One region of the Mesorhizobium sp. M8A.F.Ca.ET.202.01.1.1 genome, then DNA from elsewhere that is predicted to be linked to it. Evidence: predicted binding sites of a transcription regulator. Region 1 holds the regulator's gene; the other holds the start of a gene.
The links. The regulator PhoB, encoded in region 1, activates phosphate uptake and scavenging genes when phosphate is short. The targets are predictions, from matches to a motif close to TGTCATNNANCTGTCAT.
Positions count from the first base shown of each region.

Region 2: the regulator PhoB is predicted to act here: its motif matches at 1,690-1,706, upstream of EN845_RS18955 (DUF1045 domain-containing protein).

Region 1 is NZ_SRUN01000007.1:228,621-232,985, forward strand. It holds gene pstA (phosphate ABC transporter permease PstA) at 1-822, shown strand, start outside; gene pstB (phosphate ABC transporter ATP-binding protein PstB) at 819-1,622, shown strand; gene phoU (phosphate signaling complex protein PhoU) at 1,648-2,355, shown strand; gene phoB (phosphate regulon transcriptional regulator PhoB) at 2,374-3,063, shown strand; gene EN845_RS17555 (ROK family protein) at 3,321-4,365, opposite strand, start outside.
Region 2 is NZ_SRUN01000008.1:200,953-205,317, reverse strand. It holds gene EN845_RS18960 (alpha-D-ribose 1-methylphosphonate 5-triphosphate diphosphatase) at 1-911, opposite strand, end outside; gene EN845_RS18955 (DUF1045 domain-containing protein) at 943-1,650, opposite strand; gene iolB (5-deoxy-glucuronate isomerase) at 1,803-2,615, opposite strand; gene EN845_RS18940 (DUF3329 domain-containing protein) at 2,920-3,153, opposite strand; gene iolE (myo-inosose-2 dehydratase) at 3,218-4,135, opposite strand; gene iolD (3D-(3,5/4)-trihydroxycyclohexane-1,2-dione acylhydrolase (decyclizing)) at 4,254-4,365, opposite strand, start outside.

The DNA of each region.
Region 1 (4,365 bases):
CGCAAGCGCAGGAATGGCGTGATGATGACGCTGTGCGTCGTCGCCGCCGGCATTGGCCTCGCCTGGCTGGCGCTTATCCTCGGCGCGCTGCTCTACAAGGGCCTGTCCGGCGTCTCGCTGGCCGTGTTCACCGAAATGACGCCTCCGCCCGGCGACGCCGGCGGCCTGCTCAATGCCATCTACGGCAGCGTGGTGATGACGATCATCGCCGTGATCGTCGGCACGCCGATCGGCGTGCTCGCCGGTACCTACATGGCCGAATACGGCCGCTTCTCCAAGCTCACCACCATCGTGCGCTTCATCAACGATATCCTGTTGTCGGCGCCATCGATCATCATCGGCCTGTTCGTCTACGAGCTGATGGTGCGGCCGATGGGACATTTCTCCGCCATTGCCGGCGCCGTTGCGCTGGCCATCCTGGTCATTCCGGTCGTGGTGCGCACCACCGAGGACATGCTCAACCTGGTGCCGAACGCGCTGCGTGAAGCCGGCACCGCGATCGGCGCGCCGCGCTGGGTGGTCATCAAATCTGTCGCTTACCGCGCCGCGCTCTCCGGCATCGTCACCGGCATATTGCTCGCCATCGCCCGCATCTCCGGCGAGACGGCGCCGCTGCTCTTCACCGCGCTCAACAACCAGTTCTGGTCGAGCAATCTCAACGCGCCGATGGCCAGCCTGCCTGTCACCATCTTCCAGTTCGCTCTCAGCCCCTATGAGGAATGGCAGCAACTGGCATGGACCGGCGCACTCATAATCACCCTGACGGTTCTCGGCCTGAGCATTTTCGCCCGCAGCCTTACCGGACGCAGAGAGGACAGATGAAACCGATGTTGTCCACCGAGTTGAACACGCCCGAAGTGGCCGTGGATAAGGCCAAGATCGAGGTCAAGAACCTCAACTTCTACTACGGCCAGTCGAAGGCGTTGAAGGATATCAGCCTGTCGCTGCCCGAGCGCAGCGTCACCGCCTTCATCGGCCCGTCGGGCTGCGGGAAGTCGACGCTGCTGCGCGTCTTCAACCGCATCTACGAGCTCTACCCGAAGCAGAGCGCCGACGGCCAGGTGCTGCTCGACGGCCAGAACATCCTCGACCGCTCGCAGGATCTCAATCTCCTGCGCACCAAGATCGGCATGGTGTTCCAGAAGCCGACGCCGTTCCCGATGTCGATCTACGAGAACATCGCTTTCGGCGTCCGTCTCTACGAGAAGATCAGCAAGTCCGAGATGGACGGCCGTGTCGAACAGGCGCTGAAGCGCGCGGCATTGTGGACCGAGGTCAAGGACAAGCTCAACGCCAGCGGCCTCAGCCTGTCGGGCGGCCAGCAGCAGCGTCTTTGCATCGCCCGCACCGTGGCGGTGAAGCCGGAAGTCATCCTGCTCGACGAACCAGCGTCGGCGCTCGATCCGCTGTCGACCGCCAAGATCGAGGAACTGATCGACGAGCTGCAGGCCGACTACACGATCGTCATCGTCACCCACAACATGCAGCAGGCGGCGCGCGTGTCGCGCCAGACGGCGTTCATGTATCTGGGCGAACTGGTCGAATTCGACAAGACCGAGAAGATCTTCACGTCGCCTCGCGAGAAGCGCACGCAGGACTACATCACCGGCCGCTTCGGCTGATATCACGCATACGAGGACCAGGATCATGGCCGAACACACAGTCGCAGCCTTCGATGAGGATCTCGGACAGATCAGCAGGCTGATCAGCGACATGGGCGATCTCGCCGGCACGATGGTCGGCGGCGCCACCAAGGCTCTGCTGAATTCCGACAACGCGCTGGCACAGCGCGTCGTCTCCGACGACGCCATCATGGATGCGCGCCAGCGCGAACTCGACGACCGCGCCATCACCCTGATCGCCAAGCGCCAGCCGATGGCCGACGATCTGCGTCATGTCGTCGGCTCGATCCGCATGGCGGGCGACCTCGAGCGCATCGGCGACCTTGCCAAGAACATCGCCAAGCGCGTCGGTTCCGTCGGCCTCACCGCCACGCCGCGCGACCTGTCGCACTCGATCGATTCCATGGCGCAGCTGGTGCTGATCCAGGTGCAGGGCGTGGTCGAGGAATATGCGGCCGGCGATGCCGCCGCCCTCGCCAAGCTCAGGAATGACGACGAACGCATCGACGTCAAATACACCTCGGTGTTCCGCGAACTGCTGACCTACATGATGGAGGATCCGCGCAACATCACGGCTTGCACGCATCTCTTGTTCTGCGCCAAGAATCTCGAGCGCATCGGCGACCATGTGACCAACATCGCCGAGAATGCGTATTATGTGCTGACCGGAACGCAACTGCCCGCCAATCGTCCTAAGCAGGACGAGACGGCGATGTCGGCGCCGGCGGCTTGACGATAGGATGATCTGCCAATGATCGCGCCACGCATCATGGTGGTGGAGGACGAGGAGCCGCTCGGCGTGCTCCTCCGCTACAATCTGGAATCGGAAGGCTATCAGGTCGAGGTGGTGACGCGCGGCGACGAAGCCGAGATCCGCCTCCAGGAGAATGTGCCCGACCTCCTGGTGCTCGACTGGATGGTGCCGGCGGTTTCCGGCATCGAACTCTGTCGGCGCCTGCGAATGCGGCCCGAGACCGAGAGGTTGCCGATCATCATGCTGACGGCGCGCGGTGAGGAGAGCGACCGCGTGCGTGGCCTTTCGACCGGCGCCGACGACTATCTGGTCAAGCCGTTCTCGACGCCGGAATTCATGGCCCGGGTCAAGGCGCTGCTGCGTCGCGCCAAGCCGGAAGTGCTGTCCAGCGTGCTCAAGGTCGGCGACATCGTGCTCGACCGTGAATCGCACCGGGTCTATCGCAAGAAGAGCGAAATCCGGCTCGGACCGACCGAGTTCCGGCTGCTCGAATTCATGATGCGCCATCCCGGCCGGGTGTTCTCGCGCAGCCAGTTGCTCGACAATGTCTGGGGCGAGACGATCTATATCGACGAGCGCACGGTGGACGTACATGTCGGCCGGCTGCGCAAAGCGGTCAACAATGGCCGCATGCCCGACGTCATCCGCACCATCCGCGGAGCGGGCTACGCGATCAGGGAAGACTAGGTCGAGGGCGGCTACGCCCCTGACTTCGTCATCCGCGAGCGAAGCGACGCGGCGCAGACCCGAGGATCCATGCCGGGACCTCGACGCGTCGCCGCAGTGCAGAATTCTGCGCCGTTGCACTCTACGATCGAGGTCACGGCATGGATCCCAGGGTCTCCGCGACGCCGCTTCGCGGCTGCTCCGCCCAGGGATCACGACCTTGAGGGCGCTCGGCCAACCTCCAGCATTGGTGGTGATTCATTCACCGGAGCGTTCGCTCAGGCCACGCTCTTCCCAGCACTGCCTCTCGCCTGCACTCCCGGCGCGAAAATCTCCTGGTCGACGAAGGTCAAGGCGCGCATGGCGCAGCCTTCGCGGATGAGCGGCAGTTCGTTCGGCTCGGTGTCGAAGGAAATCGATTCCGAATGCTGGCCGCCGGCGGTCTGGGCGATGGCCTCGCGCAAGGCCGGCTCGATCAGATCGAAGGCGGCGGCACTGACACCGACCATGGCGACCGGCGCCGGGTCGATCAGCGCGAACAGGCTGCCCAGCCCATAGCCCAGCGCCTCGCCCGCCTTGCGATAGGCTTCGCGCTCCGGTCCGTCTTTCTCCCTTGCCGTCGCGGCGAGTGTCCGCATCTGCGCGTCGCTGACATCGGCGACCGGTTCGGCGTCCTCGCCAAGCTGCCTGGCATTACGCCAGATGGCATAGTTGCCGGCATAGGCCTCGACGCAGCCGCGCCGCCCGCAACGGCAGAGCGCGCCGCCCGGGCGATGGATCATGTGGCCGAATTCGCCGCCCGATGAATGGGTGCCGGTGAACAGTTCGCCCTTGAGCACCAGGCCCATGCCGATGCCGTGCGAGAGCAGGATGGCGATGAAGTCGTCGCGGTAGCGTTGAGGGTCGCGCCAGCGCAACGCCACCGCCATCATGTTGCAGTCGTTCTCCATGGTGGCGGGGATGCCGAATTCGGCTTCGAGTATGTCGGCGAAGGCAATGTCCGTCTGCGGCGTGATCGGCGACCACAGCATGGCACGCGCCTTGGTGTCGGTGATGCCCTGGATCGCCAGCGCGATGCGGGCAACACTGCGGATATCGAGATCGGGGTCCTCGATGCGGCGGCGCACTATTGCCGTGCATTCGCCGATCAGCGCCTCGCGCGACATGGTCAGCGTGTCCAGCCGGCGCTGCTCCTCGGCGACCACCTGGCCGGCATAATCGATGACGGCGACGGATAGGAAATTCAGCGACAGCACCACGGTCATCACAGCCGCGGCCTCGGGGTTGAGGCCGAGGCCAACCTGCGGCCGGCCGCGTTTGAGC
Region 2 (4,365 bases), on a different contig from region 1:
TAGTCGGACGACAGGATGTCAAGCAGGCCGTCACTGGCCAGGGTGCGTGCCGAAACATTGCCCGAATGCGAGGCGCCGCGCATGACATTGGGCGCGCCCATCAGCACGCCGAGCCCGGCGGCCTTCGAGGCCCGCGCCGCTTCCTCTGTGGTCGGGAACTCGGCGACCCTCACGCCCTGCTCGATGGCCTCGTCGACATGAGCCGACGTGGCGTCGTCATGGCTGGCGAGCACGATGCCGCGCTCCTGGCAGGCGGCGGCGATGAAGACACGGTTCGGTCCTGAATTGCGTGCCGACTCGCCCATCCGCTTCTCGCAAAATTTCTTGAAATCCTGATCCGAGAGCTTCAGCTTGCGCTGGTAGTAGTAGGCGTAGGTTTCAAGGTTGACGAACTGGCGCTGGCCGGGCGCATGATCCATCAGCGACGCCAGTTTCACCCTGTCGTCTGTCTCGAAATTGGCGAAGGCCCTCAGGCAGTCCGGTGCCGAGACTTCGCAGCGCAGATGGATGAAATGGTCTGCCCGCAGCCGCTCCTGCTGGACACTGTCCTCGATCGCATCGGCCAGCTTGCGGATGTCGTCCGATGTTAGGTCGGCGTCCTCGTCCATGCCGACGCGGAGCGCATCGAGCACGGTGGTGATGCCGGCGGTCGCCACCTGCGCGTCATGGGCAAGCACCGCGGCGATCGGGTTCCAGCGCACTTTCGGCCGTGGCGCATAGTGGCCCTCGAGATGGTCGGTGTGGAGTTCGACCAGTCCTGGAATGATGAAGTGGCCGCCCATGTCCTCGCCGGTCCGGGCCGCGCCGGCATCGATGCCGGCGATAAAGCCGTCGCGCAACACCAGCGAGCCTTCGACGATCTCGTCGGCAAGAACGATGCGGGCGTTGGAAAGAACAGTTTCGGCGGTCATTGCGGCTGGTCCTTGCTTCTTCCGGCGCCTGTCAGGCGGTTTTTCTGGCCGGGCGGCGTCCAAGCGCGTGCTGGGACAGCACCATGAACGGCGCACCGGGTTCGAGTTCGACAAACAATGTCAGCGCATCCACCAGCACGGGCTGGCGCAGCACATCGGCGAAAAGGCCGTCGATCGCCGCGCGCAGGCGAGGGCTTTCCTGTGGGCCGGCCCGGCCCGACAGGGTCATATGGAAGCGAAAGGTCTCGAAAACATAGGGATAGCCCCACTGGCAGAGATTGCGAAACTCCGCCGGCTTCAGCGAATCCGGGCTGCGCCGCTCGATCTCGGCCTCGCTCAACGGCGCGCGAAACCGGTCGAAATCGCGCACGACGTCGTCGGCGAAGCGGTTGAGCGGAGGCAGCGGACCATCCGGCACCAGCGCGAAGAAGCTGTCGATCTGGCTGACGACCAGACGCGGGATCGTCACAACCGGCGTTGCTTCGGCAAAATGGTCTAGCGCCGCGCGCAGCGAAGCCTCGGTCTCGGTGGCAGCCAGGCGGAAGGGCGCCTTCAGCGTGGCGTGAAAGCCATAGCGGCGCGCCGAAGCAGTGTGGAAGGCCACTTCCGCCGCCGACAGGTCGGCCACGGCCTCAACCGGGCCGGTCGCGGCACCGAACGGGTCGCGGCCCAGCCAGTTGGCGGCGATACGCGCCAGCAGCTCGTCCTGCCTGGGGGTGAAATAGATGGCATAACGCATGGGAAGTCCTCGTCAGAAACGTTGCCATAGGTGATTTCCATGACGGATTGACGAAGCTTTGAAGGGTTTTCGAAGGCAAATCGACCCTCAGGGTCGTTAGCCGACGATTTTTCCCAACTGGACCAACAAATTCAACCGGAAACGCAGAACGGTCAGGCCTTCATCAACCATTCGTGCTCGGGCGCGTTGTGGAATTTCCACGTCCGCTTCGGCCCGGCCATCACATTGAGGTAATAGAGGTCATAGCCATGGCAGGCGGCACAAGGGTGATAGCCCTTGGGCACCAGCACGACATCGCCGTCCTCGATCGCCATGGCTTCGTCCAGCGCGCGCCGGCCATCCTTGTCGGCGTCGGTATAGACGCGTTGGAAGGCAAAACCCTGCGGCGGGTTGAGGCGGTGGTAGTAGGTTTCCTCGAGATAGGATTCAGCGGGCAGATTGTCCTGGTCGTGCTTGTGCGGCGGGTAGCTCGACGTGTGGCCGCCGGGCGTGATGACCTCGACCACCAGCAGCGAGTCGGCCGGCTGCCCCTCAGGCAGGATGTTGGTGACGTAGCGCGTGTTGGTGCCCTTGCCGCGCACCTCCTGGCCGAGATCGTCCGGCCCGATCACCCGGACCGGCAAGCCGCCGCCAAGGCCGGGCGCCGAGCATACCGCGAGTTCCAGCTCGGTGTCGGCCGTCACCGACCAGTCCGATCCCTGCGGCACGTAGACCGACCACGGCTTGCCCTCGAAAGGCGACATGCGCTCGCCGAGCAGGCCGAGATCCTTGCCGCCGGCTTTTGCCGTACCCTTGCCGGTCACGAAGACCAGGCAGACTTCGCGGTCGTCCGACTGTCCCGAGGCGCTCTGGCCGGGCTTCAGCCGATGCAGATCGAAACCGACATAGGTCCAGCCAGCGCCTTGCGGCGTGACATGCGCGACGCGGCCATTGCCCTTGTCGGCTTTGACGAGCAGTTTCGACATTTTTGTCTCTCCTATCGCAAATCTTCGAGATCGGCCGAAGCCTCCCAACTTCGTCATCCTAGGGCGTAGCAGGAGCGAAGCTCCGTCGCGGAGACCCTAGGATCCATTCCGTGACCCCGCAGCGGAGCGGAGCGGAATTCTGCACCGTCGCAACGCTTCAATCCAACGGCATGGATCCTAGGGTCTGCGCCGCGTCGCTGCGCTCCTTGCTCCGCCCTAGGATGACGAAGCGAGAAGCGTTTCGGCCAATCACCAACGTATGCGATCCGTCACGCACGTATCCAATCCACTGGAACTTCTTCCATCATTCCTTGGGTTCGATGCCGACCTTGGGTTCCTCAGGCGTCGCCTTCGCCTCCTCCACGGGCTTGTAAAGATAAAAGAACTGCCAGACGGCATAGCCGGCGAAGCCGAGCGCGATCACGCCCCAGAACGGCGTGCCGCTGGCGAACTCGATGATCGACCAGATGACGCAGACCGCGACGACGGCGATGCGCCGCCACAGCGGCCGGAAGAACGGGTGTTCATAATCTTTCATCGCGCCATCCGAGAGTTGCCGAACCAGTTCTCAGATAAGCCACCCGTGGCGACCAATCCAGCCTTCAGACATTCGGGAAGCCCTGCGTCTCGACCGTGTAGCCGGCGGCGGTCATCACCCGCATCAGCTCCTTGTAGCCGACCTGCGCCATCTTCAACGGCGGGTTCTTCCTGGGGTCCTGCTCGGCCTCGACCACGAACCAGCCTTCATAGCCATGATCGGCGAAGCGCTGCACGATGGCGCCGAAATCGAGCGAGCCGTCGCCCGGCACTGTGAAGGCGCCGAGCGCCACGGCGTCGAGGAAGGACTGCTTCGTACGGTCGAGCTTGTCGATCACATCCATGCGCACATCCTTCACATGGACATGGCTGATGCGCTTGTGGTGGTTGTCGATGGCGCGCAGCACATCGCCGCCGGCAAAGGCCAGATGGCCGGCATCGAGCAGCAGCGGGATTCCTTCGCCGGAATGGCGCATGAAGGCGTCGAGTTCCGGCTCGGTCTCGACTACCGCCGCCATGTGGTGATGGTAGGAAAGCGGCATGCCTTGCTCGGCGCACCATTCGCCGAATTCCGTCAGGCGCCGCGCGTAGGCCTTCATTTCGTCGCCCGAAAGTTTCGGCTTGGTGGCGAGCGGCCTGGAGCGGTCGCCCTGGATCGAGCGTCCGACCTCGCCATAGACGATGCAGGGCGCGTCGACCGCCTTGAACAGGTCGATCATCGGCTGGATGCGCTCCTTGTTCGCAGCCATCTCCTCGTCGACCAGCGTGCCGGAAAACCAGCCGCCGCATAGCGTGACGTCGGCGGCCTTCAGGATCGGCAGCATCACCTTTGGGTCGTTGGGAAAGCGCCGGCCCATTTCCATGCCGGTGAAGCCGGCAGAGCGCGACTGGCGCAGACATTCTTCCAGCGACACGTCATCGCTCAGTTCGGCAAGATCGTCGTTCCACCATGCGATGGGGGACATGCCCAGTTTGGCTTTCAAGTCGTCACTCCGGGTTAGAACTGCTTATTACCTGTTGGTTGGCGCTGCCCCTCATCCGCCTGCCGGCACCTTCTCCCCGTATAGAGACGGGGAGAAGGAAGGAGCTTCAGCGCCGGCGTCAATCGCCGACGCTCTGCATCCGCCGCTTCTCGTCATAGGCCTTGCGCGCCGCGTTCACCTGCGGCCGGGCCGAGACCTCGGGCACCGCCACGTCCCACCAGTGCCCGCCG